DNA from 4 places in the Pseudoalteromonas ardens genome. Region 3 is predicted to be linked to each of the others. Evidence: predicted binding sites of a transcription regulator. Region 3 holds the regulator's gene; each other region holds the start of a gene.
What was found. Region 3 encodes sigma-54, which starts transcription at its own class of promoters, with help from an activator protein. Its sites were predicted from a motif close to GTTGGCACGNNNNTNGNNT; they were not measured.
Positions count from the first base shown of each region.

Region 1 (7,746 bases), on a different contig from region 3:
CAATGCCAGTAAGGCAAAAACGGCGATCATCGCGACAAACAGGCTAAGCATTTCAATCCCGACCCAACTTACATCCAAAACCATCTCTGGCACACTGAACCAGGCCAATGGAGAGGACACCCAGGAAAAAGCCGATAACACAACCAAGCCAAACAGTAAGATCAATGCCGCTTTCATAATGCCCCCTAAGTACGCTCCGACAGCACTACCCAGGCGATAAAGTACGCCATCACAACTAACACGGGTGCTTTCAGTGCTAATAACACCGTGATTAGGCGAACCAGCCAGGTTGGCATGTCCAGTCTGTTTGCCAGCTTGCTACATACCCCACCTAGCTTTTTACGAGGCGGTTGTGAACGTGTCGTATGGTAATAAGTGTCATGTTCTGTCATCAGAGTTCTCCTCATTGCTGCTACACCGGATACCCTTCGGCAACCGATAGTGCCAATACTTAAGCCGGTTGATTTCTTTGTTTCAATTCTGCCAACGCCTTGTCGACCTGCTCTTCCCGAGCCAGGGTTTCCAATGCCTGCCATTGTGCTTGCTCCTTACTTACCAAGTCATAGCTGTCCACTTCAGCTTCTACTCGCTCAACTTTGCGCTCCAGATGCTCAAAGCGAGTTAACGCTGCTGCTATCGACTGCTGACTGGCCACACTGCGCGCTTTCAGCTGCGTGGTGGCAGTGTGCTCTCGCCGAGCCAGCTGCGCCTCTTTTTGTCGCAATTGATGTATTTTTTCGCTCAGCGAACGCGCATCCTGCGCCAACTTGTCGTGGACCTGTTGCAGCTGTGTTGCTTCTTCTTCAATGTGTTGCAGCGCCTGCTGGCATGCCTGCTTTTCCATCAGTGCTGCCCGGGCCAAATCTTCACGGTCTTTTTGCAAAGCATATTCAGCCTGTTGTTGCCACTGCTCGACTTTTTTATTCACTGTTTGCTCACGGCGTACCAGCGCTTTTTGTTCACAGATCACCTGTACCACAGTGCTGCGACACTCAGTCAGTGCCGCTTCTAGCTGAGTCAGTATCTGACGCTGATTCTTCTCAGGATCATCCGCTTTGTCGAGCAACGCATTGAACTCGGCTTTGATTAAATCTTCAATTCGATCGATTAAGGCCATGACAGGCTCCTTGAGTAAGCTAATGTTGATTAACTTATTCCAAGGTTTATGCCAAAAACAAACAACTATTTAAAATCAATAGTTTAAGTTTTAAATTTGAGTGGGGAGGTGAAAAACAAGGGGGAGTGTTTGGTCAAAAAAGCCTATAATTAGCTTTTTTGACCAAACTAACAACTATAGTTCAGGAACAAAGGTCAGCGCCTTTTCCATGACACTGATATCGGCGCTTTTACCGTGGCCATTTTCCGATAAATGACGGCGGAAGCCACGTGCGCCAGGCTGATTTTGGAAAATCCCCAGCATATGGCGGGCAATGTGCCAAAAGTTAGCCCCCTTTGACATCTCTGCTTCGATATAGTCGTACATACTGCGAACTACCTGATGACGAGTCTGGGTAAACGCAGGTGCACCATACAGAGCACTGTCAACCTCAGCGAGCATAAAGGGGTTGCTATAAGCTTCTCGGCCTATCATCACGCCATCCAGGTGTGCCAGGTGGTGCTGACACTCTTCAATGGTTTTAACGCCACCATTGATGCTGATGTGCAGATCCGAATAATCCTGCTTCAATTTGTACACGCGCGGGTAATCCAGCGGCGGAATTTCCCGGTTTTCCTTGGGGCTCAGACCCTGCAGCCAGGCTTTACGGGCATGGATAATAAAATCATCACAGCCGGCTGTCTTTGAGGCCTCAATCAGGCGGGTCAAAAACTCATAGGAATCCTGCTCATCAATACCAATCCGGGTTTTCACCGTTACCGGGATAGAGACTTCGCTTTTCATCGCCGCAACACACTCAGCGACCAGCTCAGGTTCTGCCATCAAACAGGCACCAAAGCGACCATTTTGTACTCTGTCTGATGGACAGCCCACGTTGAGGTTTACCTCGTTATAGCCGTATTGTTCGGCGCGTTTAGCACATTCAGCCAGCGCTTTGGGATCGGATCCACCGAGCTGCAATGCCACTGGCATTTCATGCTCTCCAAAGTGCAAATAATCGCCTTTGCCAAAGATGATGGCACCGGTGGTGATCATTTCGGTATACAGTACTGCATGCTTAGTTAGTTTACGATGAAAGGTCCGGCAATGACGGTCCGTCCAATCTAACATCGGTGCAACGGAAAAGCGACGAAACGCTGAATCGCTTGTATTTACTGGGCTAATACCTGATTTATCTGTGTTTGTCATACTACCTCTGAAACGCCCCATTGCACGGCTCCAAACCGCGACCAGCGTCAATAACCTAACCACATCCCAGCCCATGCTCTGCAAATAAGGCGTCGCTTGTGGTCATCAATATAGATAAGGAGGGAATTATACACGCTGTTGCGGGGAGTTTCATCCAGCGATAATGCAGTGAAAGGAGAGAGCGGCCAAAACAGGCCGCTTACTGAGAATTACCCTTCATATCCGTTCGGGTTTTGGCTTTGCCAGCGCCAGGTGTCCTGCATCATTTCATCGATGCCGCGCTCTGCTCGCCAACCCAGCTCATTGAATGCTTTTTCGGGTGCCGCATAGCAGGCCGCGATGTCACCATCACGACGCGGTTTGATTTCATAGTTCACCGGCTTGCCCGCCGCTTTTTCAAACGCTTTAACCATGTCCAGCACCGAGTAACCATTACCTGTACCCAGGTTAAAAATATGCGCCCCAGCCTGAGCTGCAATCTTGTCCAGCGCTTTGAGGTGACCAATAGCGAGATCTACAACGTGAATGTAATCACGTACACCCGTGCCATCGTGCGTATCATAGTCATTACCAAAAACGCCCAGCGTGTCTAGCTTGCCCACCGCAACCTGCGCAATATAAGGCAGCAAGTTGTTTGGGATGCCATTGGGATCTTCCCCTATCTTGCCAGATATGTGCGCCCCTACGGGATTGAAATAACGCAAAATCGCAAACGCCCAGCGCGGATCTGACTTAGCCAAGTCCTGCAGGATCATCTCCACCATCAGCTTAGAGGTACCGTATGGGTTAGTTGTCCCGCCTACCGGGAAATCTTCACGAATAGGCAAGTTGGCCGGATCACCATACACTGTCGCAGAAGAACTGAATACCAGCTGGAATACATCAGCATCACGCATCGCATCCAGCAAAGTTAACGTTCCCTGGACATTATTTTGGTAATATTCAACCGGTTTTTGCACCGACTCTCCCACAGCTTTTAATCCCGCAAAGTGGATCACCTGGGTTATCTGGTGTTGTGCAAACACGCGGTCGAGAAATGCTTTATCACAAATATCGCCCTGGTAAAACGTCGCGGTGCGCCCTGTTAATGCCTCTACACGCTGCAAGGACTGCTGAGAGGAATTACTTAAGTTATCGACAACAATCACATCCTTGCCTTCACTAAGCAACTCCAGCACGGTATGCGAACCAATATACCCGGCACCACCGGTAACTAAGACGGTCATAGTCATTTTCCTAAAAATATATCTGTGTCCATTGTAATTGATCCCAACCAGTGTGTCAGTGTTTTACACTCAATGGCGACCTCAGTTATGCCTGGTTACACACAAATACCAGTCGCGATCCTTGCTTACTCAAGCGTGAAATCGTCCCTGGGCAATACGCAGACAGATTTCGCCAAAGCAAGACCTTATCAGGGTTATCCAAATGTCGGGTATAAATACGACCGGCAATGGCATAGGCGATCGTATCGTCATCAAACCAGGTGTAATAATGTACGCTGCCTGGTAACGCAAAATGCGGCGTCACCGTCTGAGTCTGTGCATCGAAGCTGGCAAACCATTGCTGACCTTGCGAGGTATAAGTAAAACTATACAGGTTCCGCGCGGCATTGTAGGCCAACGTGCGACCGATATCACTGGCAACTAACTTAGGCAAATGTCCTTTTAAATCGGTAAATTGTAAAGTGTGGGGCTCGCCAAGAATAAACATCACCAGTTGCTCGTCCTTACCCCAGGCGTGATATCCCACCGGTGCAATATGATCAAACACGCGCCGTGGTGACTGTGTTTCTGCAAATGGATAAAACCATAGCTTTTGCGAACCATCCGCTTCGACGACCACAGCTGAAAGACCCTCATCATAAGGGTATACCGTCGGTGAGTATTCAGATACTGGCGTATTGGTCAGATTACGGGCCTCATGGGTTGCAAAATCGTAAAAAAACAGGTCAGTCTGGCCACCCTCAGGGCTTGTTACCTGCTGGGTAAAATATACACCATTGTCGACAACCAAAGGTTGATTGTGATAACCATCAGCTGCACTGATTGGCTTCACCGACAGTGAACCAGATTGCTCTTCGGCCAACCAAAGCTGCGAGGCAGGCATTGCATTAAGTGTTCCTATAACGCCCCATAGTAATCCAGTGACGATGATCTTTTGCAGCAGAGTCATTGTGTTATATTCCTTGTTTTTTTCGCTATCATACCGAGCGACAGCAGGAACTCAATCACCACAGGGCAACTCTCCGCGAAATGCCTTGCGAATTTTCCCTTATCGAGTAACATCGAAAGGTGTTAATCGGAAGTTACGCTCAGTCCAACTGAGCCAGGTAAGGGGACAAAATGTCTGCAAAGCATCCAATCATTGCAATCACGGGAAGTTCGGGGGCCGGTACCACGACCACCACGGCCGCGATTAAGCACATTTTTCGCAGCCTGGACGCCAAAGCTGAGATTGTCGAGGGTGATAGCTTCCATCGTTATACCCGCCCGGAAATGGACAAGCTCAAACGCGAAGCTCTGCAAGAAGGTAAACACCTGAGCTACTTTGGTCAGGAGGCCAATGACTTTGCCGCACTGGAAGCGTTATTTGCCACTTATGGTCAGACCGGAACCGGTCAGGTCCGGCGTTATTTGCATACCTTTGATGATGCCGTACCGTATAACCAGTTGCCCGGCACCTTCACACCTTACCAGGAGCTGGATAGCAACAGTGATATGCTGTTTTATGAAGGTCTGCATGGCGGCATAGTGACCGAAGAGCATGATGTCGCCCATCATGTCGACCTGCTGATTGGCATGGTGCCGATTATTAACCTGGAGTGGATCCAAAAACTGATCCGCGATACGCATGAAAGAGGCCATTCTCGTGAAGCCGTCATGACCTCAATCGTGCGCAGTATGGATGATTACATTAACCATATTACCCCCCAGTTCTCACGTACCCATATTAATTTTCAACGCGTTCCCACCGTTGATACTTCTAACCCCTTTAGTGCCAAAGATATCCCCTCGCTGGACGAGAGTTTTGTGGTGATCCGTTTCAGGGATATAAAAGATGTCGATTTCCCCTATTATCTGCAGATGATCCAGGGCAGCTTTATGTCGCGCGTTAACACCCTGGTCGTACCCGGCGGCAAAATGGGCCTCGCTATGGAACTGGTATTAACTCCCCTGATCAAAGACTTACTTACAAAGAAACGGGCGTTGGAACAAATTGTCCCGCTGGACTTACCCGTTTAACGACTGCTTACACTTCACCGCTTGCGGGCTGTCCGGGGGGTCGTTACACTAGCGATTTTTCAGGGCATCGCAAATGGCAGCTATTAAGATACTTGTCGGGTCCAAAAACCCGGTTAAAATCAATGCCGCAAGGCAGATATTCACGCAGTATTTTCCACAGCACGATATTCAGTGTGAGGGGTTATCTGCACCAAGCGGGGTTGCTGATCAACCTTTGGGTGAAGCCGATACACTGCTGGGAGCCCAAAATCGTGTGCAATACCTGATTGATCAGCACGCTGCCGACTACTACTGTGCAATGGAAGGCGGTGCCCATCAGTTTTCCTACGGCCCTGCCACGTTTGCCTTTGTCGTCATATCCAATGGCCAAACTGAGAGTATTGGCCGCAGTGCCAACCTGCCACTACCACAACGTATTTATGATGCGCTGCTGGCAGGTGAAGAATTAGGTCATGTCATGGATCGTATGTTCGATACCGACAACATTAAACAAAAAGGGGGGGCGATTGGGTTGCTGACCAATCATCTGGCAACCCGGGAAAGTGCCTACACTCAGGCTCTGTTGCTGGCGATGGCCCCCTTTAACCATGTAGAGCTATACTCATGAAATACACCCATATTCTTTTTGATGCCGATGAAACCCTGTTCAGTTTCAACGCCTTTTTAGGCCTGAAGGCCCTCTTCGCGCGTTATGATGTCACGTTTAGCGAAGCCGATAACGCCGAATACCAACGCATCAACAAGCCTTTGTGGGTGCAATATCAGAACGGCGAAATTGATGCAAAAACCCTGCAGGTGACCCGTTTTCAGTTCTGGGCTGAGCGTTTGAATGTATCCGCTGAAACCCTCAACCTAGGGTTTCTCGATGCGATGGCAGAATTATGTAATCCGCTGCCCGGTGCCGCCGATTTGCTGCACGCCCTGCAAGGCAAAGCGACACTGGCCATCATCACTAACGGCTTTACTGCCTTACAGGAAAAGCGTCTTGCCCATACCGGGTTTAAAGACTACTTTCACAGCATTGTGATTTCTGAGCAGGTGGGGTTGGCCAAACCCGATCCAAGCGTATTCGAGCATGCTTTATCACTGCTGGGAACGCCAGATAAATCTCAGGTGCTGATGGTCGGAGATACCCCTGCCAGTGATATACTGGGCGCCAATCGCTATGGCATCGACAGTTGCTGGTTACGTCACCCGGGCGCTGAGTGCCCGCCAGAGATCACACCCACTTATGTCGTTGATAACCTGGCGCAACTACATGCGCTATTGCTGGATCCAGAAACACAAAAGGCAAGCTAAGCTTGCCTTTTCCACCCAATGTGTAGCCAGAAGGTTATTGCGCATTGCGCTGACGCAACACCTCAAACAAACAGATCCCGGTGGCCACAGACACGTTGAGACTGGAGACAGTACCAACCATCGGTATTTTTACCAACACATCACAGTGCTCGCGAGTCAAACGACGCATGCCATCGCCTTCAGCGCCCATGACCACTGCGATGGGGCCAGTAAGGCTGGCATCAAACAATTCCGTGTCTGTCTCACCTGCGGTTCCAACTACCCAGACACCCGCTTCTTTGATATCCCTGAGTGTACGGGCCAGATTCGTCACCTGGATCAGCGGTACGGTTTCCGCTGCGCCACACGCCACTTTGCGAGCCGTGCCATTTAACTTGGCAGATTTATCTTTGGGCACAATCAGTGCGTGCGCACCAGCGGCATCAGCACTGCGCAAACAGGCGCCGAGATTATGTGGATCCGTCACACCATCAAGGACTAAAAAGAACGGCGTCGATTCTCTGGCTAAGATCTCATCCAGGTCGCGCTCATTGAGTACACGGGCGGCTTTTACATTGGCAATGATCCCCTGATGCTGCTCACCATTGGCTTTATTATCCAACGCTTTACGCTGCATAAACTGCACGGAAATACCAAACTTGCGTGCTTCATTGACGACCGCATTAAGCCGTTTGTCATCTCGCCCCTTGAGAGCATAGATCTCTAAAAAGCGCTCTGGGGTGGTGGATAGAATGGCCTCAATAGAATGGAAACCAAAAATTAATTCGTTACTCAATGTTATGCTCCCGCACTCGATTTGTTTCTTTTACGCGCGTTTTTACCCGGGCGCTTTGCCTTGGTTTTGCTGGCACTTTTCTTGGTTTTCTTCTTACCGGTCAAAGTGGCTGCTTGTTTGGC
Region 1 covers NZ_JASJUV010000004.1:166,923-174,668, reverse strand. Annotated here, with positions in the region: gene QNM19_RS14525 (hypothetical protein) at 1-177, opposite strand, end outside; gene QNM19_RS14520 (PspC domain-containing protein) at 186-392, opposite strand; gene QNM19_RS14515 (PspA/IM30 family protein) at 452-1,117, opposite strand; gene dusA (tRNA dihydrouridine(20/20a) synthase DusA) at 1,292-2,305, opposite strand; gene galE (UDP-glucose 4-epimerase GalE) at 2,515-3,531, opposite strand; gene QNM19_RS14500 (TolB-like translocation protein) at 3,617-4,480, opposite strand; gene QNM19_RS14495 (phosphoribulokinase) at 4,651-5,550, shown strand; gene yjjX (inosine/xanthosine triphosphatase) at 5,624-6,157, shown strand; gene yjjG (pyrimidine 5'-nucleotidase) at 6,154-6,849, shown strand; gene rlmB (23S rRNA (guanosine(2251)-2'-O)-methyltransferase RlmB) at 6,884-7,624, opposite strand; gene rnr (ribonuclease R) at 7,627-7,746, opposite strand, start outside.
Region 1: the regulator sigma-54 is predicted to act here: its motif matches at 1,155-1,173, upstream of QNM19_RS14515 (PspA/IM30 family protein).

Region 2 (7,746 bases), on a different contig from region 3:
CTACAAGAAAAGTTTTTAAGTTCTTGATTAATATAAAGAAGTTGGTGCTTGTTATGATTCGGTTTCTTACTAGATATCTTCTGCTGGTTGTATCGGCAATGCGGCAATTTTCCGCCACTTAAATATTGGCCTCATTCTTGCTTTTATCTCATCAAGTCAATTTTCTGGAGTCGGGTTATGGCAATTAGTTTTGATAAAGCGTTGGGGGTTCACCCTCACACTATGCTGATCCGCTCTCAGCGTGCTGAAATTTTAGCAAGTAACATAGCCAATGCTGATACCCCTGGATATAAAGCTAAGGATATCGACTTTGGCCAGGCTTTTAAAGCGGCAAAATCGGCACAGCTAAGCGGCAATAAGATGGTCAGAACCAATGAGAATCATCTTAGTGGTGGGACTCAGTTAAACAATGGTATTGAACAATATCGTACGCCAAATCAAGCAGATACAGGCGATGGTAACTCAGTGGATATACAAGTGGAACGAAACTTGTATGTACAAAATGCATTAGAGTACCAAGCTAGTTTGAATTTTTTGTCTGGTAAATTTAAAGGGCTGAAAAAAGCCCTGAGTGGTCAAGGTGGCTAATCATGAGTTTATATAATGTTTTTGATATAGCGGGTTCAGGCATGAGCGCCCAGAACGTCCGTTTGAACACGACCGCCAGTAATATTTCCAATGCAAACAGCGTCAGTTCTAGTCAGGATAAGGTGTATAGAGCTAGGCACCCAGTTTTCGCCGCAGAGTTAAACAAGGCTGCGGCAGCTCATCCGAATACCATGGGGTCTTCGGTTGGAGTGAAAGTACTGGGGATCGTAGAAAGCGATAAACCACTTCAGGTTGAGTACAATCCCAACCATCCAAGTGCTGACAAAGACGGGTACATCTATAAGCCAAATGTGAATGTGGTTGAAGAGATGACAAACATGATCTCTGCATCGCGTTCGTACCAAACGAATGTTCAGGTAGCGGATGCCGCTAAGCAGATGCTTAGCAAAACCTTGCAACTTGGTCAGCGCTAAGTGGGAGTATAGCCAATGAGTAACGAAGTCAATTCAGCAACCTCGACCTATGTCGATTCATTGCGTTGGCCTGACAAGCAGGTTCCGACAGAAAAGAATGATGAGTTGAAGCAGGAGGATTTCTTTGCGTTATTGACTCAGCAGTTGTCTTATCAGGACCCGAGTAAACCGGCTGATAATGATCAGATGATTGCACAAATGACAAACTTCACCATGGCCGAGGGTATTTCTGACCTAAACACGAAGTTTGAATCATTGGCTGATTCTATGACCTCGAATTCTGCTTTGCAGGCGTCAACTTTGATCGGCAAGAAAGCACTACTGGAATCTGACACAATTGAGCACGGCCCGGACATGCAGTCGCGTGGTTCAATTATTGTAACTGAGCCTGTAGAGCAACTGACGGTCAGTATTCTTAACGATAAAAACGAACTGGTAAGAACCATAGATCTCAAAGATCAAAATGCTGGTGCAGTTCGCTTTGATTGGGATGGCAAAAACACCGATGGTGATATGTTACCGCCCGGAGATTACACAATAAAGGCTGAAGGCTCCGTAAACGGTAAGTTTACAGCCTTGCCTACTGCGACTTTCAGAAATATTGAAAGCGTCAATGTCAATGGTGCAAGCGGCATCGTTATCAACACTAAAGCGGGTGCCGTGCGGCTTACTGACGTCGCGGAATTAGCCTAATTAAAAAGATTTAACCTTAATCGCAAGAGGTGAGAGTATGAGTTTCAATATTGCATTAACTGGTTTAGCTGCGGCTCAGAAAGACCTGGATACCACAGCTAACAACATTGCTAACGTTAATACGACGGGCTTTAAAGAGTCGCGTGCTGAATTTGCATCCGTGTATGCATCTTCCGTTTTTAGCGCCGGTAAGACAAAAAATGGTGATGGTGTGCAAACCACTATGGTTGCGCAGCAGTTTCACCAGGGGTCTCTGAATTTTACTCAGAACTCACTGGACCTGGCGATTACCGGTGAAGGTTATTTTGCGATGAGTGAAGAATTGGGAGCTCAGGACTTTACTTACTCCCGTGCAGGTGCTTTTAAACTCAACAAAGACAATTTTATCGTTGATGCACAGGGTAACTTTTTGCAAGGCTTCCCTGTTGATCCTAGTACCGGTGATACGACTTCAATCAGTTTGAGTACATCATCAGCACTGCAAATTCCAGATGCCTCTGGTTCGCCACGTGCAACCACCAGTGTGTATTCATCTTTCAACCTGGATTCGCGTGCTTCGGCACCTACGCTGGCATTTGACCCAACAGAAAGTGCAACTTACAACAGTTCTACTTCAACGACGATTTACGATAGTTTGGGTGAACCTCACATTTTGCAGCTTTATTTTGTAAAAGAAGATCCTGCGACTAACCCAAATGAGTGGCAGGTGTATGCAACGCTCGACGGTACACAGTTTAATACAGCAGGGGCCAGCGGCGCACCACTAGAGCCAATAACTGAGTTCCAATTTGACCAAAATGGTCTGCCATCCACAACGGGTAACCCTCAGGTGCCCAACACAGGAACGACCTTTAATTCATTTGCAATCCCAGCGGGTGCAGCTACCGGTTTATCAACTTTGCTAACAAACGGCGCAACATTCCCCAGTAACGTGGAAATGAACTGGCGCGACGAGGCAAACACCTCAAACAAACTGCCTACTCAGTTCGCCAGCCGTTTTGAGGTTAAAGCGCTTGAGCAGGATGGTGCCACAACGGGTCGACTGGCGGGGATTGACATTGGCTCTGATGGTAAAATTGTTGCGTCATATAGTAATGGTGACTCAACATATTTAGGTCAGGTTGCCATGGTGCGTTTTTCTAACTCTCAGGGCTTGCAGCAAGTGGGTAATACCGGATGGAAAAAGAGTTTAACTTCAGGTGAGCCTATTGCTGGGGAGCCGGGTTCAGGAACATTGGGCTCAATCAACTCCTCAGCATTGGAGCAGTCCAATGTTAACTTAACAAACGAGCTGGTAGACCTGATCAGTGCACAGCGAAACTTCCAGGCGAACTCGCGGGCACTGGAGGTTAACTCAACACTTCAGCAGAACATCCTGCAGATCCGATAATCAAATCCAATCACCTCTTAAGGCCGCATTTAGCGGCCTTTTCATTTTCTTGACGATCATCTTGGCATCTATATTGCTTTATTCAGTATAGATTGAACAATTTTTAGGTCGTTCCCATGGATAAAATGCTGTATGTCGCTATGTCAGGCGCCAAACAAAACCTGGTTGGTGTCGGGCTGAAGGCAAATAACCTGGCTAACGCCAATACTACCGGGTTTAAGGCTGATTTTGCACAGGCTCGTTCAATGCAGGCATTTGGCGAAGGGCTACCGACGCGTGTGTTTGCGATGCAGGAGCGCCCGGGCACCATGATGACAGGTGGGGCCATTACTGAAACTGGTCGGGACCTGGATATTGCGGTAGATGAAAAATCCTGGATAAGCGTTGTAGACGCAGCCGGAGATGAGGCTTATACGAAAGTTGGCACACTGAACATCACCGCAGACGGGGCACTGGTGACCAGCCATGGTCGTCAAATTATTGGCGAAGGTGGGCCCATCATATTACCACTGCCAGTAGAAAAGGTTGTGTTCAGTGATGATGGCTCAATTCAGGTGCGTCCTCAGGGGGCACCTGCCAACTTTTTAGAAGTGGTCGACCGGTTAAAAATTATTAGCGCAGACAATAGCAAACTTGAAAAAGGTAATGATGGTTTGTTTAGACCAAAAGAGGAGTTGCTCGAAGACGGTGTATGTGGATTTTGTGAAATTTCTCCTACCGCCAAAGTAATGAGTGGCTATTTAGAAATGTCTAACGTGAACCCGGTTCACGAAATGGTAGACATGGTAAACCTTCAGCGCCAGTTTGAAATGCAGATGAAACTGATGAAAACAGCTGAAGAAATTGACGAGCGACACACTTCGCTCCTGCGTATCGTTTAAGAGAGTGAGGTATAGATTATGAACCCAGCATTATGGATCAGTAAAACCGGCCTTGATGCCCAGCAAACTGATATTTCGGTGATTTCAAATAACCTGGCGAATGCCAGTACCGTTGGCTACAAGAAAAGCCGCGCAATATTTGAAGACTTACTCTATCAAAATATTAACCAACCAGGCGGCCGTTCTTCTCAGGATACCGAGCTCCCATCGGGCTTGATGCTGGGTGCGGGTGCCAAGGTGGTGGCAAACCAGAAAAACTTTTCGCAAGGTAATATGCTGAGCACAGAGAACTCACTGGATTGGATGGTTCAGGGACCGGGTTTCTTCGAAATTCAGATGCCTGACGGCACCATTGCGTACACGCGAAACGGCCAGTTTACTACTGATGAAGAGGGACGGATTGTTACCTCAGGTGCAGGCTTTCCGGTACAACCTGAAATGAACGTTCCGGACAATGCAAATTCCATCACTATTTCTCAGGATGGTGAGGTTTCTGTCAGTATCCAGGGAGAAGCAGCTAATACGGTAATCGGTCAGCTAGTTATAAGCGATTTTATTAACCCGTCTGGTCTTGAACCAATTGGTCAGAACCTATACACCGAAACTGCCGTCAGCGGTGCGCCAGTGCAGGGGAACCCGGGTGTCGAAGGACTTGGCTCTATCGTTCAGGGGGCGTTGGAAACTTCAAACGTTAATGTCACCGAAGAGCTGGTCAATTTGATTGAAACACAACGGGTTTACGAGATGAACTCGAAAGTAATTAAGTCGGTTGATGAGATGCTCAGTTACATTAATCAGCAGCTTTAAAAGATTGGGGGTAGTATGGACAAGTTACGTACACTTGGCCTGGTAGCGGCAGGCTGTATAGCACTCAGTGGTTGTACAACAACGCAAAATAAAGATGTTGAGCGGGACGATCCTTACTACGCGCCTATGTATCCGGAAGCGGAAGCAGCGCCGGTTGTAGCTACAGGCTCGCTATTCAATGCTTATGCCAACGATCTTTACTCAGATAAGAAGGCACTTCGCACCGGTGATATCATTACTGTTGTACTTAGAGAATCGACTCAGGCTTCAAAGGCGGCCAACTCTAAGCTGGATAAAGACAGTGAGGTGGATATCGATCCTATACTGGGTTTAGGCGGTGCAGCGGTCAACTGGGGGAACAAGAGCATTCAGCTGGATGCAGGTTCGAATTCATCATTTCAGGGCGATGCGCAGGCCAACCAGTCTAACAGCCTGATTGGTAACATCTCAGTGAATGTGATGCGGGTTCTACCAAATGGTAACCTGGTGATCCGAGGTGAAAAATGGCTGACACTAAATACTGGAGAAGAATTTATTCGTCTCGAAGGGCTCGTCAGACCGCAGGATGTGAATGCCGATAATACGGTAGAGTCAAATCGTATTGCCAATGCGCGTATTCAGTACTCAGGTAAAGGCGATACGCAGGAAGTGCAAAGTGCAGGTTGGCTGACTAAGTTCTTTATGAGCGCCATTATGCCATTTTGAGGAAGCAAACTATGAAATTATTTAATGTGCTCGTGCTAACTATGGCACTTATCGGCAGCCAGTTTGCGCAAGCAGAGCGTATCAAAGACGTGACTATGGTTGAGGGAGTTCGTTCAAACCAACTGGTTGGTTATGGTCTGGTAGTGGGCTTACCGGGTACAGGGGAGCAAACTCGCTTTACAGAGCAAAGCTTCAAGGGCATGTTAAACAGCTTTGGTATTACCATGCCGGCAAACCTTAAACCGAAAATTAAGAATGTGGCAGCAGTGGCCGTGCATGCAGAGTTACCAGCTTTTGTGAAGCCTGGTCAAACTATTGACGTCACCGTGTCATCTATTGGTAGTGCGGGCAGTTTGCGTGGCGGGACTTTGCTGCAAACTTTCCTGAAAGGTGTGGATGGCAATGTGTATGCGATCGCTCAGGGCAGCATGATTGTGGGTGGTTTGGGTGCCGAGGGGCTGGACGGCAGCCGGGTCGTGATTAACACGCCTACGGTTGGTCGTATTCCAAATGGTGGCACGGTTGAACGTGCAGTCAGAAGCCCGTTCACTCAGGGAGATCACATTACTTTTAATCTGAATCGGCCCGACTTTACAACCGCTAAGCGTTTGGCCGATACAATTAATGATCTGGTTGGCCCACAAAGCGCGCAAGCTATGGATGCTGCTTCTGTACGTGTCATTGCACCTCGCGACCCTTCTCAGCGTGTTGCTTACTTATCGACTCTGGAAAACCTGGAGTTCACACCAGCAGATACGTCAGCCAAGATTATCGTCAACTCACGCACAGGTACCATTGTTATTGGCAAAGAAGTGAAACTGCAGCCAGCTGCGATTACGCATGGTGGATTGACGGTGACCATTGCTGAACAAATGAATGTGTCTCAGCCACAGCCTTTGACAGAAGGTGAAACGGTAGTGACGCGTCAAAGCATTGTCGATGTTGATCAGGATGATTCACGGGCATTTGTATTTGACCCTGGTTCAAGCCTGGATGATTTGGTCCGTGCAATTAATGCAGTGGGCGCAGCACCTGGCGATTTGATGGCGATACTGGAGGCACTGAAAGAAGCTGGTGCAATACATGGTCAATTAGTCGTCATTTGATGCTTCTTTTATAATCAATTAGTTAGCCCCATTTTATGGGGCTTTTTTTTGGCTCAATAATTGCATTGTTATTGGTTATGTATATTGATGTGATTTCGAGCAATGAATACTGATCCGACTCGCAACCAAAGTTTCTATGACTTAACTGATCTGAACTCGTTAAGACAGGACGCACTGAAAAGTACCGGAGACGCCAATGCCTCTGAAGAAGCGTTGCGCAAAGCGGCTCAGCAGTTCGAGTCAATTTTCACTCAGATGATGTTGTCCAGCATGCGAAAGGCCAATGAAGTTCTGGAGGATAAAGATAGTCCGTTTAATTCCAGCAGCGTGAAATTTTATCGTGACATGCATGATCAGCAGATGTCTATGCAACTCTCCAGTGAGGGGAGTCTGGGCCTTGCTGATCTGATTGTGCAGCAATTGTCGCCTAATCGGGATGGGTATATGCCCAGTTCTGTACTGCGCACCGGCGCGGAGCTGCAAAGCGATCGGATTGCTAATGGTGAAGCAGGGCAGCACAAAGCAGAAAAACAGCCTGAAGTGACCGAAAGTGCATCTAAAGAGGTGCAATTCGATGATCCTGAGTCATTTGTTAGCCAGCTTTGGGAGCATGCTAAGTCAGCGGCCGCCAAGATTGGCCTGAATCCAGCTGTGATGGTTGCTCAGGCTGCACTGGAAACAGGCTGGGGCAAGCACATCATCGCGCGCCAGGACGGTGAAAGCAGTTTAAACCTGTTTAACATAAAAGCCGATAAGCGCTGGCAGGGTGACAGTGCCAGTAAAATGACGCTGGAGTTTGAGCAAGGTTTACCAGTGAAAAAGCAGGCGAACTTCAGAGCGTATGATTCGCTGAAAGATAGCATCAATGATTATGTCGATTTCCTGCAGTCCAATCCTCGTTATCAAGAGGCCTTAACTAAGACAGACAATCCGGACCAATACCTGGATGCCCTGCAACAGGCAGGGTATGCAACCGATCCAGATTATGCAGAAAAAATTAAACGTGTGTTGGACAGAGGAGAATTTCAGTCCATGTTGTCAGCGTCAGTGCATCAGGGAGTAAATTAAGATGTCATTTAATCTTATGAATATTGGTACATCCGGGGTCAGAGCCAGCTCTGAATTACTCCAGACGACCAGTA
Region 2 covers NZ_JASJUV010000006.1:310,169-317,914, reverse strand. Annotated here, with positions in the region: gene flgB (flagellar basal body rod protein FlgB) at 178-588, shown strand; gene flgC (flagellar basal body rod protein FlgC) at 591-1,022, shown strand; gene QNM19_RS18680 (flagellar hook assembly protein FlgD) at 1,038-1,715, shown strand; gene flgE (flagellar hook protein FlgE) at 1,753-3,105, shown strand; gene QNM19_RS18670 (flagellar basal body rod protein FlgF) at 3,222-3,986, shown strand; gene flgG (flagellar basal-body rod protein FlgG) at 4,005-4,793, shown strand; gene flgH (flagellar basal body L-ring protein FlgH) at 4,809-5,498, shown strand; gene QNM19_RS18655 (flagellar basal body P-ring protein FlgI) at 5,510-6,604, shown strand; gene flgJ (flagellar assembly peptidoglycan hydrolase FlgJ) at 6,707-7,672, shown strand; gene flgK (flagellar hook-associated protein FlgK) at 7,674-7,746, shown strand, end outside.
Region 2: the regulator sigma-54 is predicted to act here: its motif matches at 3,166-3,184, upstream of QNM19_RS18670 (flagellar basal body rod protein FlgF).

Region 3 (7,746 bases):
AGTACAAAGTCCCATTGCCAAAGGGCTATTACACCTGCAATCAACAACGACCAGAGCAACCCATTCAAGGCGCCAATGGCCAGCTCTTTACCCAGCAAGAAGCGCTGGTTAGTGGCGTTCACGTGTCCCAGCGCAATACCACGGATCACCAAAGTCAGGGTTTGACTGCCGGCCACTCCTCCCATGCTGGGGACTATGCCATTCAATACTGCGAGTATCGGTAAAATATCTAAGGTGCCTTCGAAAAAGCTGGCAACGAAAGCGGCCATCAGCGCTGTAAGCAGGTTGATCCCCAGCCAGATTGAACGGCGACGGCTACTTTTCCAGACCGGCGCAAAGGTATCTTCTTCATCGTCGAGACCGGCCATACTCATCAGGCTGTGTTCGGCGTCCTCACGAATAACATCAACGATGTCATCGATGGTGATACGTCCCAGCAAATGTGCGTTGTCGTCTACGACCGGTGCAGAGATCCAGTTATGCCGCTCAAACAACTGAGCGACATCGCTTTCGTCCATTGAGATGGGAATGGTTTCACGCTCTTCATTCATCAACTCGTTAACCAGTTTGTCTGGCTGACTGGTTAACAGCACACTGATCGGCAGAGAGCCCAAAAAGCAATTGTCTTTGTCTACTACGTACAGGTCATCGGTGCCATCAGGGAGTTCCCCTTTGAGGCGCAGATAACGTAACACGACATCCAGTGACACATCCGGGCGGATCGTTACTGTATCTGTGTTCATCAATGCGCCTGCGGAATGCTCGACATAAGACAGAGCCTGGGTTGCACGGGCTCTGTCTTGCGAGTCCATGGCACCAATAACGTCCTGATAGACGGGATCTGGCAAACTTCTCAGGACTTCACCGAGATCATCATCATCCATGTCTTCCGTTGCCGCAGCGATCAGCTCTGGCTCCATTTTGGCGATGATGCTGAGTCTCACATCTTCAGACAGTTCTTCGAGTACGTCACCCTGTATATCCGGGTCGACTAATTGCCACAGCAGGGTTCTGATTTTATGTGGGGAAGACTCAAGCAATAATGCGGTGTCGCAGGGAGGAATCTCGGCTAAGGTGCGCCTGACTTGAACAAACTGACCACTGTTAAGGGCATTCGTAACTTGTTGTAATAGCTCCAGTGTGTAGTCTTGTTCAAAAGCTTCAGGCATAGGCATCCCAGGTTGGATAGTCGACAAGTAGGCTTGTCATGAGTATATGGCGCATTGATTATAGGCTTATGATAATTATAGCTGTTTTAATATCAATTGGTATATCTAAAAAAAGCGAAGGTAACCGTCAGGAAGCGGTGGTTTTGTGTCTGGAAAATAGGGGAAAAGTGAAGAGGTGCTACTCTGATTCGTTAAACTTATCGGCAATAAGGCTACCAATGGCATGTAACGCACGCTCTGCATCCGGGCCTTCGCAGACAACTTTGATCTCTTTGCCCTGGCTACTTTCCAGCAGCAATAAAGCCAGCACACTGTCACCCTCTGCTTCTTTACTGCCCTGAAACAGGGTGATGTTGGCATCGAACTGTGCGGAGAGTTCTGCCAGCACACTGGCTGCACGAGCGTGTAGACCCAGTTTATTCTGGATCAGAAAGGTATCTTCAAAGCGTTGTGTCATTTTTCTTGTTCGCGGTGATGGATCTTCACATTACTGTGGGTACGAGCAAAACGCTCACCTAACGTCTGAGCAAGATACACTGAGCGGTGCTGTCCACCAGTACAGCCAATCGAAATGGTCAGGTAGCTGCGGTTATTACGCTCAAGGTGTGGCAGCCAGGTTTGCACAAAGGTCTGGATCTGCCAGGTAAATTTTTGCACTAAGCTGTGGCTAGACAGGTAGTCAATAACAGGCTTATCTAAACCGGTTAAGGGCTTAAGTTCTGGTTCCCAGTGTGGGTTCGGCAAAAAGCGCGCATCAAACACGTAATCGGCTTCTTTTGGAATACCATGTTTAAAACCAAAGGACTCAAAGGTGATGATTAATTGCTTGTCTTTTTTACCGAGGATCTTTTCCCGGATACGCTCTGCCAGCTGGTGGATACTCATGTCTGTGGTATCAATGGTGATATTAGCGCGGCGGATAAGTGGGTCAAGCAGTTCTTTTTCTTTTTTAATCGCTTTGTCCAATGACAGATCTGCCAGTGACAGCGGATGTAGGCGGCGTGTTTCTGAAAAGCGACGGATCAGGATCTGATCTTCGCTGTCCAGATAGAATATATTGGGTTCTGCAAATCCGGGTAGGTATTCCAAAATATCGTCGAGTTCTTGCTGATCTTTTGGCAGGTTACGTACGTCAACGCTCACAGCAATTTTATCATAGCTGTCTGACACACTGCGCACTAATGCGGGCAGCAAGTTGACCGGGATATTATCGGCGCAGTAATAACCCAAGTCTTCCAGCACGCGCAGAGCGACCGATTTTCCTGAGCCAGAACGACCACTGACAATAATTAACTGCACAGAAACTCTCCGTTAGTTGTCAAACTCTTCAATTATCGAGAATAACTCCTGATCATTGTGAGCTTGCCTGATACGTTTACAAAACACCTTGTTTTTAAGTTTATCAGCGATCGTTGCTAAGGTCTGCAAATGTTGTTGATTTTCTCCCTCGGGTACGATGAGTGCCACAAAAATGTCGACGGGTTGATTGTCAATGGCATCAAAGGCAATGCCTTGCTGATTAACAAGCAGCATAGCAACCACTTTATCTATGCCTGGCATGCGGCCATGGGGCAGTGCAATCCCTTTTCCTATCCCCGTACTTCCGAGTTTTTCGCGGCTCAACAGTGCATCAAGGATATCATGGGCATTACTGTCTGGAAGCTGGCTTTGAGCCAACTCACTGATGTACTCTAAAATACGTTTCTTACTATTAAAAAGGACCGCAGCTTTGCTGCAGTCCTGTGAAATCAATGAGCTTAGTTTCATGATTAGTGTCGAGTTAGCTTCTCTTTGTGCTTGATCACCTGGCGGTCAAGCTTATCGATAAGTCCGTCTATTGCGGCATACATATCCCGGTGTTCGGTTGAGGCAAAAATTTCTCCCCCGTTCACATGTAATGTGGCTTCTGCTTTTTGGATGAGCTTTTCGACATCTAGGATAACATGCACATTATTGATGTGATCAAAGTGCCTTTCTAGCTTCGCAAACTTGTTTGTTACATAGTCTCTTAACGAATCGGTGATTTCTACATGTCGACCAGTTAAATTTAGTTGCATAAGCATTTTCCTTCTGTAGTTACGTCTAAATCAGGCTTTTGCGCTGATTGGACGGTGGGATAGCCAAAGACTCTCGGTATTTGGCAATTGTACGTCTAGCCACTTTGATCCCTTGATCTGCCAATACATCCGCAATCTTGCTGTCACTCAATGGTTTAGCAGTGTTTTCCGCGGCAATTAGCTTTTTGATCAATGCTCTGATTGCAGTCGAAGAGCATTCTCCTCCGTTTTCAGTGCTGACATGGCTTGAGAAGAAATACTTCAACTCATAGATACCGCGTGGCGTGTGCATATACTTTTGCGTTGTTACACGTGAAATCGTGGACTCATGCATGTCGACCATTTCGGCCACATCATTCAGTACCATCGGCTTCATTGCCTCGGGGCCATGTTCAAAGAATGCCTGTTGTTGCTGCACAATGCAATTAGTAACTTTTAATAAAGTTTCATTGCGGCTTTCCAGGCTCTTGATGAACCATTTTGCCTCTTGCAGGTGTGAACGAATAAACTGACTGTCTGTGCTCGACTTGACTGAACGGGACATAGCAGCGTAGTGGTCATTCACTCTAATTTTTGGCATTGAATCGGGATTGAGTTCAACAACCCAGCGACCTTTCACTTTTTTAACCGACACATCCGGGATCACATAGTCTGCTTCTTCCTGTACTATGCTCGCGGCGGGTTTCGGGTTTAGGCCGTGGATCAGGGTCATTACTTCTTTCAGATCCGCTTCTTTGAGTTTGGTTTTTTTCATCAAAGTGCGGTAATCCCGGCTGGCTAACAGATCGATGTGCTCAGTCAGGATTTCTTTGGTCTGTGCAAGCCAAGGGGTGTTTGGGTCAAACTGGTTGAGCTGAATGCACAGGCATTCTTGCAGGCTGCGTGCCGCAATCCCAACAGGATCAAATAATTGGATCCGTTTCAGTACGGCCTCTACTTCATCCTGCTCAATCGGCTCTTCATCGTTGTCCTGATTCATGCTATCGACGATGTCTTCGCAGCTGATGGTCAACAGACCAGCATCGTCAACTGCTTCTACAATTGCAAGGGCGATGGCTCTGTCTGTAGGGCTAAAAGGCGTCAGTTCCAGCTGCCACATCAGGTACTCTTGCAATGTTTCAGTGGTTTTACCCTGGTAAATGGTTTCGTCTTCTGGCATTGGGCCTGAACTGCTTGCCGGGGCAGCACTGATGTACTCGTCCCAGGTTACGTCCATTGCCAAATCGTCGCTGACGGTGTCTTTGTTCAGTGCAGCATCGCTGTCTTGTTCGTAGTCGCTGACAGCCGCCTCTTCATAGCTGTCGTTGTCACTCGTTGTAGGTTGTTCCAAATCGGAATCCGACTTGGACTGAGTTTCATTGTCTTGTGATTCAGACTCACCTTCTTCCACTTCCAACAAAGGGTTGCTATCAAGCGCTTCTTGGATTTCTTGTTGGAGATCTAGCGTACTCAACTGTAACAGACGAATAGCCTGCTGCAGTTGTGGTGTCATTGTCAGTTGCTGCCCCATGCGCAGCTGTAGCGATTGCCTCATGTATCTCTAACAATCCTTTTTGTTATTTACTTCTAATTTTATAACTATAGCCTGAATTGCTCACCTAGGTAGACATCCCGCACAGTTTGATCGGCCAGAACATGCTCCGGGGTGCCTGCTGCTATCAGTTCACCATGTGACACTATATAAGCTTTCTCACAGACGTCCAGCGTTTCACGCACGTTGTGGTCGGTGATCAGTACGCCTATCCCACGGTTTTTCAGGTGCTCTATAATTTTCTTTATATCTAACACTGAAATGGGATCAACGCCAGCGAAAGGCTCATCTAATAAGATAAATTTTGGATCTGCCGCAAGGGCACGGGCAATTTCTACCCGGCGTCGTTCACCGCCCGATAGCGCCATACCCTGGCTATCGCGAATATGCTGGATATTAAACTCATCTAACAGTTCATTGAGGATGACTTCTCGTTGTTCTTTATTCAGCTCTTTACGGGTTTCTAAAATGGCCATCAGGTTTTGATAGACGGTCAGCTTGCGAAAAATAGAGGACTCTTGTGGCAGGTAACCAATACCTAGTCTTGCCCGGCTGTGCATCGGCAATAAGGTAATGTCTTGTTCGTCGATGTGTATGCTGCCCTTGTCACTGGGCACCAATCCGACAATCATATAAAAAGTGGTGGTTTTACCTGCACCATTTGGGCCAAGGAGGCCAACAATACTGCCAGCTTCAACGCTTAACTCAACGTTTTTAACAACCTGTCTGCCCTTATAACTTTTGGCCAGTGCGGTGGCGGTTAATTTACTCACGGATTCCCCTTCTCTTGTGGTTGTTGGGGGTTCTCTTTTTCAGGTAACAGAATGGTTCTCACGCGGTTTTGTTCTTGCTCCCCGCGCTGTGCGCTGATCAGCTTCTTTTCCATATCATAAACGATAGTTTGCGCGCTGATTTTTTGTCCTGCCTGACTGATCTCTGCACCGCCTTTGATGGTGAGCATGCGATTTGCGACATCATAGCGCACTTCTTTGGCGCTGGCCTTCAATAACGTACCATCCGCTTGGCGTTCCTGAAATATTGCCGGACTGCCTGTTGCAACCAGCAGTTGCTTATTTTTACCCAGTTCTTCCCTACGGTGTACTTCGAGGCGATCGGCCAGAATTTTTCGGTCACCGTGAATGATTTCGACGTTTTCTTCGAACACGCCAATATTGGTTTGCAACTGGGCCAGCTGTGTGCCCGAACTGATAATGACCTGATCAGCCGCTGTATTTTCTGCATAAGCCGCAGGATGAAATGCACTTAAAGTGCACAGTAAGATCAGGGAACAGGTTAATTTATTGCTCATAATAAATTGTTTCAGTGTGGTTGATGAGTTCAATGATTTCTGTGTTGAGATCGGCCACTAAGCCTTTCCCTGAAATCGTTAAGTTTGGGCCGGTAATTTCTACCGGGTGTTCAGAGCGCATGTGCTTTTCGTTAATATCGACTTGCACGTGATCGGCGTTGATGTGCTTTATCATGGCATCGGCCGTCAGGTTTGTTGCTTGTACTTTACCCTCCAGGATCAGGGTATTGTTACCATATAAGGTGGCTTCATTGGCCTTGAGTTGCCAGTTTTGTTGATCGTTGTGCAGTGTAAAGATAGGCGCAGTAAAGTGGCTAAACCCCAGCTCCTGATAGAGCTCCATTTTGTCTGCGGTAATCTGATAACTGAGCTGCCCATTTTCGGCGTAATTGGTTTGCTTCAGATCGATGGCGACATAATCTGGCTTGGCCAGCACTTCTTCTGAGCGCGGCGCGACCTGGCCCGATTGCGTTAAATAGGGATACCACAGCCATAACATGGTGAGGCTGAATACAACGAGCAATAAGGCGCGAAGTACGGTCATACGCTACTGCCTTCATAACCCAATGATTTGCCCTGGCAGAGCAACAGTAAGTCAGTCAGCTCTCGAACAGCACCAAACCCGCCGGGTAACACCGTTTTGTAATCGGCTGCGCGGACCACCATAGGGTGAGCGTCTTGCACGGCCACAGACAGACCGACTTTGAGCATCACTGGTAAGTCGGGTGCATCATCGCCAATATAGGCTATCTCGTGGTCCGCCAGCTGTAATTTGTCTTTCAATTCAGCATAGCCTTGCAACTTGTCTTCCATACCCTGATAGATGTGCTTAACGTTGAGGTTAGTCATACGCTGCTGAACAATGTGTGAATGACGTCCCGTGATCACAGCCACTTCAACGCCGCCATTGATCAGGGCTTTAATGCCGAAACCATCTTTGGTGTTAAATGCTTTTAGCTCCTCTCCCTGATTGCCCAAATAGATGCGGCCATCAGAAAATACCCCATCGATGTCGCAGATCAGCAGCTTAATCGCCTGCGCTTTTTGTATAACGGTATCGTCGATGGGTTGATATAGGTCGGAAAACAGCATTTATAACACTCCTGCTCGCAGCAAATCCTGCATATTTAACGCGCCGATTGGGCAATTTTGCTCATCAATGACAATCAGGCCATTGATGCGTTTCTTCTCCATGATATGCAACGCTTCAGCAGCCAACATATCTTGTGTCACTGTCGTACAGTGTTTTGTCATGACTGCATCTATCGGGGAGCTGTGTAAATCCAGTCTTTGCTCGATAATACGGCGTAAATCACCATCTGTGAACAAGCCCTGTAACTGCCCCTGTGCATCGACGATGGTGGTCATGCCCAGGCCCTTGCCTGACATCTCAAACAAGGCATCGGTCACCGTGCAGCCTTGCGAGACAACGGGCACCGCTTTGCCCGAATGCATTACATCTGCCAGTGTCAACAACAGACGCTTACCCAGACTGCCTCCCGGATGGGACAAGGCAAAATCATCTGCCGTGAAGCCGCGGGCTTCGAGCAGTGCCACAGCTAAGGCGTCGCCCATGACCAGAGTGGCTGTGGTGCTGGCCGTTGGTGCAAGCCCTAACGGGCAAGCTTCTTTGGAGACTTTAATGCACAAATGAATATCCGCCAGCTTGGCCATATTCGA
Region 3 covers NZ_JASJUV010000003.1:40,957-48,702, forward strand. Annotated here, with positions in the region: gene mgtE (magnesium transporter) at 1-1,169, opposite strand, end outside; gene QNM19_RS10970 (HPr family phosphocarrier protein) at 1,348-1,626, opposite strand; gene rapZ (RNase adapter RapZ) at 1,623-2,468, opposite strand; gene QNM19_RS10980 (PTS sugar transporter subunit IIA) at 2,481-2,936, opposite strand; gene hpf (ribosome hibernation promoting factor) at 2,939-3,226, opposite strand; gene QNM19_RS10990 (RNA polymerase factor sigma-54) at 3,252-4,760, opposite strand; gene lptB (LPS export ABC transporter ATP-binding protein) at 4,805-5,530, opposite strand; gene lptA (lipopolysaccharide transport periplasmic protein LptA) at 5,527-6,066, opposite strand; gene lptC (LPS export ABC transporter periplasmic protein LptC) at 6,056-6,610, opposite strand; gene kdsC (3-deoxy-manno-octulosonate-8-phosphatase KdsC) at 6,607-7,158, opposite strand; gene QNM19_RS11015 (KpsF/GutQ family sugar-phosphate isomerase) at 7,159-7,746, opposite strand, start outside.

Region 4 (7,746 bases), on a different contig from region 3:
GCATTTGCTGTGCAAGCGGTTTAAAGGTGGCGAGTTCAGCCGCTGGTAAAGGCTGTGACTTAGGCAGCTTGGCTGTGCGCGGGTTACGGTGCACGCCATCTACCAGAAACTCATAATGCAGATGAGCACCGGTTACGCGGCCCGTTGCACCAACGGTACCAATTTTCTGGCCCTGCTTGACCTTCTGGCCTTTTTTGACATGGCGCTTATGCAGGTGCAGGTACTTTGTCACATACTGACTGCCGTGCTGTATAAATACATAGTTACCATTCAGGCGGTTGAAGTCTGATTTAATGACTTTACCATTACCGGCGGATACCACAGGGGTGCCAACTCTGGCGGCGTAATCTATGCCGCGGTGTGCCGACACGCGGCCCGTGACAGGGTGCAGACGGCGAGGATTAAAGTTGGAGCTAATATATTTGAAATCAACCGGTGCACGCAGGAAGGCCTTTTTCATGCTGCGGCCTTCAGGGGTGTAGAAGTCACCGTCGGAGTGACGTACCGCAGTATAACGTTCGCCCTGATTGATAAACTCAGCAGCGATGATTTTGCCAGTACCTATTTCTTCACCGTCTACAAAATGTGATTCATAGATCAAAGAGAACTGATCGCCTTTGCGAATATCGTTGGCAAAGTCGACATCCCAGCCAAAGATGTGGGCAAAGTTCATGATCTGACGCTCAGACAAGCCAGCGGTAATACCAGCTGTCCAAAAGCTGGACTTGATCTCGCCGCCGGCTGACTTTTCGACTGTTTCTATTTCTTTACTTTCGATCCGCGTGGCGTAGCTGCCTTCCTCATTACGGCTGACAAGTAACGTATCTGTTTTCGAAAGCACATATTTCAGCTGTAATAACTCACCCTGTTCATTACTGGCAAAGCTCAGCACTTCACCTGGGTGGATCTTAGTGAGTTTACGTGTTTCAGCGTTGGTATTGACGAGCTTGTGCAGCGTTTGTGCTGAAAAACCAGCGCGTTTAAATATCACCGCCAGGCTGTCGCCGTTGCGAACCTGGTGATCGACGAAGTTATACTGGGGGACGTCAAGAGCCTGCGGCTGTTCAATGATTTCGGGCGCTTCACTGAGCTCTGTCAGTTGAGGTTGTTGCTCATCAACATTCAAAGGAAGCTCATAGCGCTTGCCGACTTCGAGCGCGTCTTTGTCGTGATCTCGGGAGGCTGTTGCCTTCTCAGACGGAATGAGTGCAATAGCGACCATTGCTGACAGCAAGCCCAGGATCAGCAACTTGTGTTTTTTTGGGAGTTTGTGCACTGCATGTACCATAACGTGCCTTTTCCGCTGTCAAGAATTATTGCAAATAATAGTGCAGCATATACGTAATAATGCGCAAATACCAGTCTTTTATACATTTAAACTACCCCAAATATAAGCTAAAATCGGGCGATTAACTGATTAAATTGTTGGAGTGAGGTTGGCGTGACAACTGTGGACATAGATACGGCATTGGCAGAGATAAAGCGCGGTGCTGAAGAAATTCTGATTGAAGAAGATTTAAAAGAAAGGCTGAAGTCAGGTAAAAAGTTGCGGATCAAAGCGGGTTTCGATCCAACAGCCCCGGATTTGCACTTGGGCCATACGGTCCTTATCAACAAGCTAAAAACTTTCCAAGACTTAGGGCATGAGGTTATTTTCCTGATCGGTGATTTCACAGGCATGATTGGCGACCCTACGGGTAAAAATGTCACTCGTAAACCGCTGACTCGTGAAGATGTACTGGCTAATGCTGAAACCTATAAAGAGCAAGTATTTAAGATTCTGGATCCGGCTAAAACCACTGTGGCGTTCAATTCTGAATGGATGGAAAAATTAGGCAGTGCGGGCATGATTAAGCTTGCAGCGCGCCAAACGGTTGCGCGTATGCTTGAACGTGATGATTTCAAAAAGCGTTATGCAGGTGGCCAGTCAATTGCTATTCATGAATTCCTTTACCCGCTGGTACAGGGGTGGGATTCTGTGGCATTGGAAGCGGATGTCGAACTCGGTGGTACCGATCAGCGCTTTAACCTGTTAATGGGCAGGGAGTTACAAAAAGAAGAAGGTCAGAAGCCACAAACCGTGCTGATGATGCCATTGCTGGAAGGCACCGATGGCGTGCAGAAGATGTCTAAGTCACTGGGTAACTATATTGGTATCACAGATGCGCCAAACGATATGTTTGGTAAAGTGATGTCGATTTCTGACGAACTGATGTGGCGTTACTACGAGTTGCTGAGCGCTAAATCACTGGAAGAGATTGCAGGCCTTAAAGAAGAAGTGGCTGGTGGCCGTAATCCACGAGACATTAAAATTGAGTTTGCAAAAGAAATGATCGCACGTTTCCACAGCGAAGCGGATGCCGAGGCAGCGCATCAGGATTTCATTAAGCGTTTCCAGAAAAATGCCCTGCCTGATGATATTCCAGAGGTAACCATCACCATTGCTGAGCCTGCGACTTTCATCACTAATGTACTAAAAGAAGCGGGCCTGGTTGCCAGCACTTCAGAAGCGATGCGTATGATTAAGCAAGGCGCGGTAAAGCTCAATGGTGAAGAGAAAGTCACCGACTCTAAGCTGAGCGTTGAAAAAGGCTCTACAGCAATTTACCAGGTAGGTAAACGCAAGTTCGCCAAAATCACGGTTGAATAATCGACGACTTGATCAGCAAGTATAAAGAAAAAGGGCGGCTATTTGGCTGCCCTTTTTAATGCGTGAGAATATTGATGGTTAACCAGCACAGACACAGTGCACAAAGGAAGAACCAGCGCATGGTTGCCAATAACTTGAGCATCAGGCTTATGGTTTCCGGTTCGGGTGGTTTGTCGCTGCCAATGCGCATATTGTCAAATCGCTGCTGCTGATAAAAACGTGGCCCGGCCAGCTGGGTATTGAGACTGGCTGCGAACAAGGCCAGGATCCAACCTGAGCTGGTTGGGCGGTAGAATTGGCCATAGTGTTTTAGGTAGTGCAGTGTTTTCCCGAGGTTTTGTGTGAGTGCCATCATTAAAACGAACAGCCTGACGGGTAACCATTCTAAAATTGCCAGGCTCAGTTGCAGCGGTTTAATAAATGCTGAGTCTGGTCGCATTTTGCTGCGCCAGGCGTGATCGCAGAGCAACATCAATTTATAGCTCAGTGCCAGCAGTGGGCCACCGATCAGATAAAATACCATCACCAGATAGAAATGCCGCATGCCCCGTAATGCCAGACTGTCCAGGCATGCCTTACAGATGCCCATTAATGACAGTTTTTCGACATCCCGGTTTACCATAGCGCCAAGTAACTGGCGTGCCGCGGCTTTTTGTTGTTGTTTAAGCAGAATCGCAATCCGTTTGGCACGCCGTTCATGTTGAATATCGAGACAGAAAAATAATACCAGGCCACCCAGCCACTGAGGATAGAAAGACAAATAGCCCAGAGCGGCCAAAATAAGCAGGATAGTCAGCATTGGCAGGATACATGCGAGGCTACCGGATAGCCATTGATAGGGATTGGGCGCCTTAGGGCGATAAACTTTTTGGGCCAGGTTAGTAAACAACAGCGTCATGACGACATTGGGGTGATACAGGCTGGAAGTTCTGAATCCTATCGCGCTGAGTGTTGCCAGTAAAAAAATCAGCAAGCCCGTGTGGGCTTGCAAATGTTCAGTTAACACTTTACAGCGAAACCTGATCCAGCTTTGCCAACAGGGCAGTAACCAGCTTAGAAGAATTTACTGAGGCAACTTCCAGGTAGGCGTCGAATGATTGCGGCGATTCTTTGCCGGCGATGTCCGACAGTGAGCGGATCACAACGAATGGAGTGTGTAAAACATGACAGGCCTGAGCAATCGCGGCACCTTCCATTTCAACCGCCAGCATGTGCGGGAAGTCCTGACGCGTCTTGTCGATGCGCACTGGATCGCACATGAATGAATCACCGGTACAGATCTGCCCCACTTTTGTCTGAATGTCAGTCAGTTCACCGACACTTTGCTGAGCGGCTTCAACCAGCGCAGAGTGCGCGCTAAAACCCGCTGGCATTTGCGGTACCTGACCCAGTTCATAGCCAAATGCAGTGACGTCAACATCATGATGTCTTACTTCAGACGAGATCACGACGTCGCCGACGTTCAATTCAGGATCAAAGCCGCCTGCTGAACCGGTATTGATAACACAGTCAGGGCTGTAGTTGTCGATAAGCAGCGTTGTTGCCACTGTCGCGGCCACTTTGCCAATACCAGACTGAACCAGAGTGACTTCGTGACCACCCAGTTCACCATGATAAAAGGTGAAACCGCCTTTGGTTGCGGTTTGTGTATTGTTCATTGCGTCACGCAGGATCGTGACTTCCTGTTCCATCGCGCCAATAATACCTACTTTCATAATCTTCTCTTATTTTTTAACTGTGTTGCTCATTATATATCAAAACTGGCGTTAGAAAATATGGTGTTAGGCAGGTTAAGAGGTTTTGCTGTCAGCCCTGAGGCGGGCCGACAGTATGCTGGAGGGGCTAAATTTCTGCCAGTTGTGTTGCCGCGGCCTTGGCCTGAGACGGTGAAAGTACCGCAGGTTTGTAATTGCGATTGCGTGGCTTGCCCTGTGGCTCTGGTTTCTTGCCTAGTTTAAACAGAATGGCAGCGCGCACTTCAGCGCTTTTGTAACCACTCTTTACCTTCATACGAATATGTGGGATCCCGGCTGATTCCAGCGCACCGCTGACGAACCAGTCTTTTTGCGCTTTGTGGCCGTTTTTGTTGGCGTTGTTAACCAGGTCAACGGCAGCGACAATATTGAGCGTTTCTTTGTCAACCAGTACATAATCGAGCTGCTTATTTTGCGCTTTGGTGATAGCAGCCCGGCGTGCCTTTTTAGAGAGCCCTGGTTTGCACTCGATGATTTCAATCAGCTTAACCCGACTAACAACTTTGAACTTGTCACCGACTGAGCGCTCTAGCAGTTGTAAGAAGGAGGCTTCGACAGTTGTGAATACAGACTCTTTTCGGTTAAACGGGTAGGGGTTACCGCCGTTATCCGTATATTTTGAAATAACAATGGAAGCAATAACGACCAGCGCCAGAATAGATAATAATGTTAGTTCCATAAATCACTCCACGACAACAATTTGACTTGGAGATTATTAAGCAAAGAGCGTGCCTAAAGTGACTTTTAAGGAGAGTTAAAGATTAAATACGCTCGGCGCTTTGGGACGGCCGAGCGTTTAAAAAAAGCAAATTGCTTGACTGGATCAGACGCGGTAGCCGTCTTTCAGGCCTTTTACAGCATACGCAACGGCATCGTGTGCATGCAAAGATTCGTAGTGGTTTATCTTTATATAGTAGTCTGGATAATTTTCTGCTTCAAATAAGGCTTTGAGCTTTCTGGCGGCATCTTCACAGAACATCAGGTTTTGACCATTAAGGCGAGCAAATTCTTGCTCATCTTCACGTTTAACTGCAGCCTGTACAGGTGTTTTCAGTTCATCTTCTACCATGTTGACCAGACCCAGGATGTCAAACTCCTGACAGTGTTCATCTAGTTTGACTTTGATATTCGTCACTGAACGCTGTGAGTGTGGTGTTGCCAGGATGCCTTCTGTGGTGCCTAACCAGGCGTGAACACTGGCATGATCGAGTGATTGATCGGCAAACTTTTCTTCAAAGGCATTTTGGATCAGCTGACGGGCAAGTGCGGCTGAACAAGGGCAGGTTGATGAGTAAGTGACATCAACGGCTAGTTCCAGATTAAACCGGCCATTTGCCAGATTAGCTGTGATCATAACCGGGTAGTTTTTCCAGCCTTGCTTACCACTTAATAATGAGGCACGGCGCAATGGTAATTCGAAATGAAACGTCACTTTAGCGCTGTGGCTCAGTCCTTCATGGCTGGTGATAAAGCTATCCAGAACTGAGCGAATTGTCGCGGGTGTCAGCGTCTGCTCACAGGACAGCGAGTCGAGTGCCAAAAATAGTCGTGACATATGGATACCTTTCGCATCTTCCCTGTCCAGGCTGACAAACGCATCCGCTTTGGCAGTTACGGGCGTATCATTCAAGCCTTTGCTGGATAACAGTAAAGGTAGCTCGATATTTCCCATTCCGACCCAGTCCAGCTTACCTTCTTGTAAGGCGTCCGCAGAATGTGCAATGTCAGGCATTGAAGTTGGCATTTGAACTCTCTTAATCACGACTATCAGGGCTGGGCATGTTACACCAAAATGTCACAACTTGCCGAGCCCGCTGGAAAATTTCTGGCAAAAAAATCGCCCAAGTGTGCAAAAATTCATACGCCGATGTCGACTTTCTAAACATCCGCAAAATACACTGAATACGGGCGCTACAGAGGTTATTTTAGTTTGTGCAATGTCGCCTGCGACCTTTGGTCACTCGCTTCTGTGTTTTGGTCAGGTATAATGTAGGGGTTAACTAGGTGATTTTATTATGCTTGACTCTTCATTTGGGACTTGGGCCCGAATTTTATCGAATTTGATTAAAAACTACGGAGACCGCTGGGCGGGGGTTGTGGCCTACGCTTTTGTGCTTATCGTGTCTTTGGTTTTGGCGTGTATGTTTTACTACGTGGCGCTCGGTGAAGTCACACTGGTCAATGTGCTGTCAGTGGTGTTATTTGCGGCATTAACCTCCCCATTGCTGCTTTCTGTTGCTATCTATGCAATGCGTCAGCTCGATGCGTCGAAAGAGTATCTTGAATCTGCGACACAACAAGAAAAACTGCTCAATCAGACACTCAAAGACAACATTAACCGGCTCAATAACGAAATTGACGAGCGGAAAATGGCGCTGCATGCAAAGCACCGGGCAATAGCAGAGTTGCGTAAAGAGATCTCAGAGCGGCGTAAAGCTGAGCAAGAGCTGGCACAACAGAGTATGTTACTGCGTAGTATCGTGGATTCATCCCCTGACTTATTCTATTACCGTGATGAACGCGGCGTATTTGCGGGTTACAACAAGAAGTTTGAACAAGTCATTGGCAAAACCAGTGACCAACTGATTGGTCATACTGTCCAGGAAGTCTTTGGTGAGCAGGATATCCCCAGGGTACTGCAAACCGATGAGCAAGTGATTGAAACCCAGCAATCGATTAATGTTGACGTAGAATACCCGGTTGCCAACGAAAATTGCTGGTTTGAGATGCGTAAATTGCCCTTCATTAACGATGATGGGGAGTATATCGGGCTATTGGCGTTCGGCCGTGATATTACCAGCCGTAAAGAAGCAGAGCAGGCACTGGAAACGGCTTACAAAGATAAAGGGAAATTTATTGCCACTTTGAGTCACGAGCTGCGCACGCCGCTCAATGGTATTGTCGGTCTGACACGTATGTTGCTGGACACTGAACTGACAAAACAACAAAAAAGCTGGTGTAACACCGTTTTCTCCAGTGCTGAAACCTTAGGCAATATCTTTAATGACATTATCGATCTGGACAAGATTGACAGAGAACAGCTGGATATTGCCACAGACAGTATCAATGTGTCGGACTTTATCAATGACGTTGTCAACTTTGCGGGCCTGATAGCCGAACAAAAAGCCCTTGAGTTCAATATCAAGCGTTCGGGTATGTTGGATATCTATGCCTTGTTAGATCCGACTCGTTTGCGCCAGGTGTTGTGGAATCTTATCAACAATGCGGTGAAATTTACCCACCGAGGCAGCGTCACCCTGGAGTGTCGTCGTGAAAACCGTGCTGATGGCCCCTGGTTGTCGATCAGTGTCATCGACACTGGCGTGGGGATCCCTTCTGATC
Region 4 covers NZ_JASJUV010000004.1:322,833-330,578, forward strand. Annotated here, with positions in the region: gene QNM19_RS15095 (peptidoglycan DD-metalloendopeptidase family protein) at 1-1,288, opposite strand, end outside; gene tyrS (tyrosine--tRNA ligase) at 1,451-2,650, shown strand; gene QNM19_RS15105 (cobalamin biosynthesis protein CobD/CbiB) at 2,706-3,656, opposite strand; gene mtnN (5'-methylthioadenosine/S-adenosylhomocysteine nucleosidase) at 3,658-4,365, opposite strand; gene QNM19_RS15115 (DUF2726 domain-containing protein) at 4,493-5,083, opposite strand; gene folE2 (GTP cyclohydrolase FolE2) at 5,228-6,148, opposite strand; gene arcB (aerobic respiration two-component sensor histidine kinase ArcB) at 6,420-7,746, shown strand, end outside.
Region 4: the regulator sigma-54 is predicted to act here: its motif matches at 5,122-5,140, upstream of QNM19_RS15115 (DUF2726 domain-containing protein).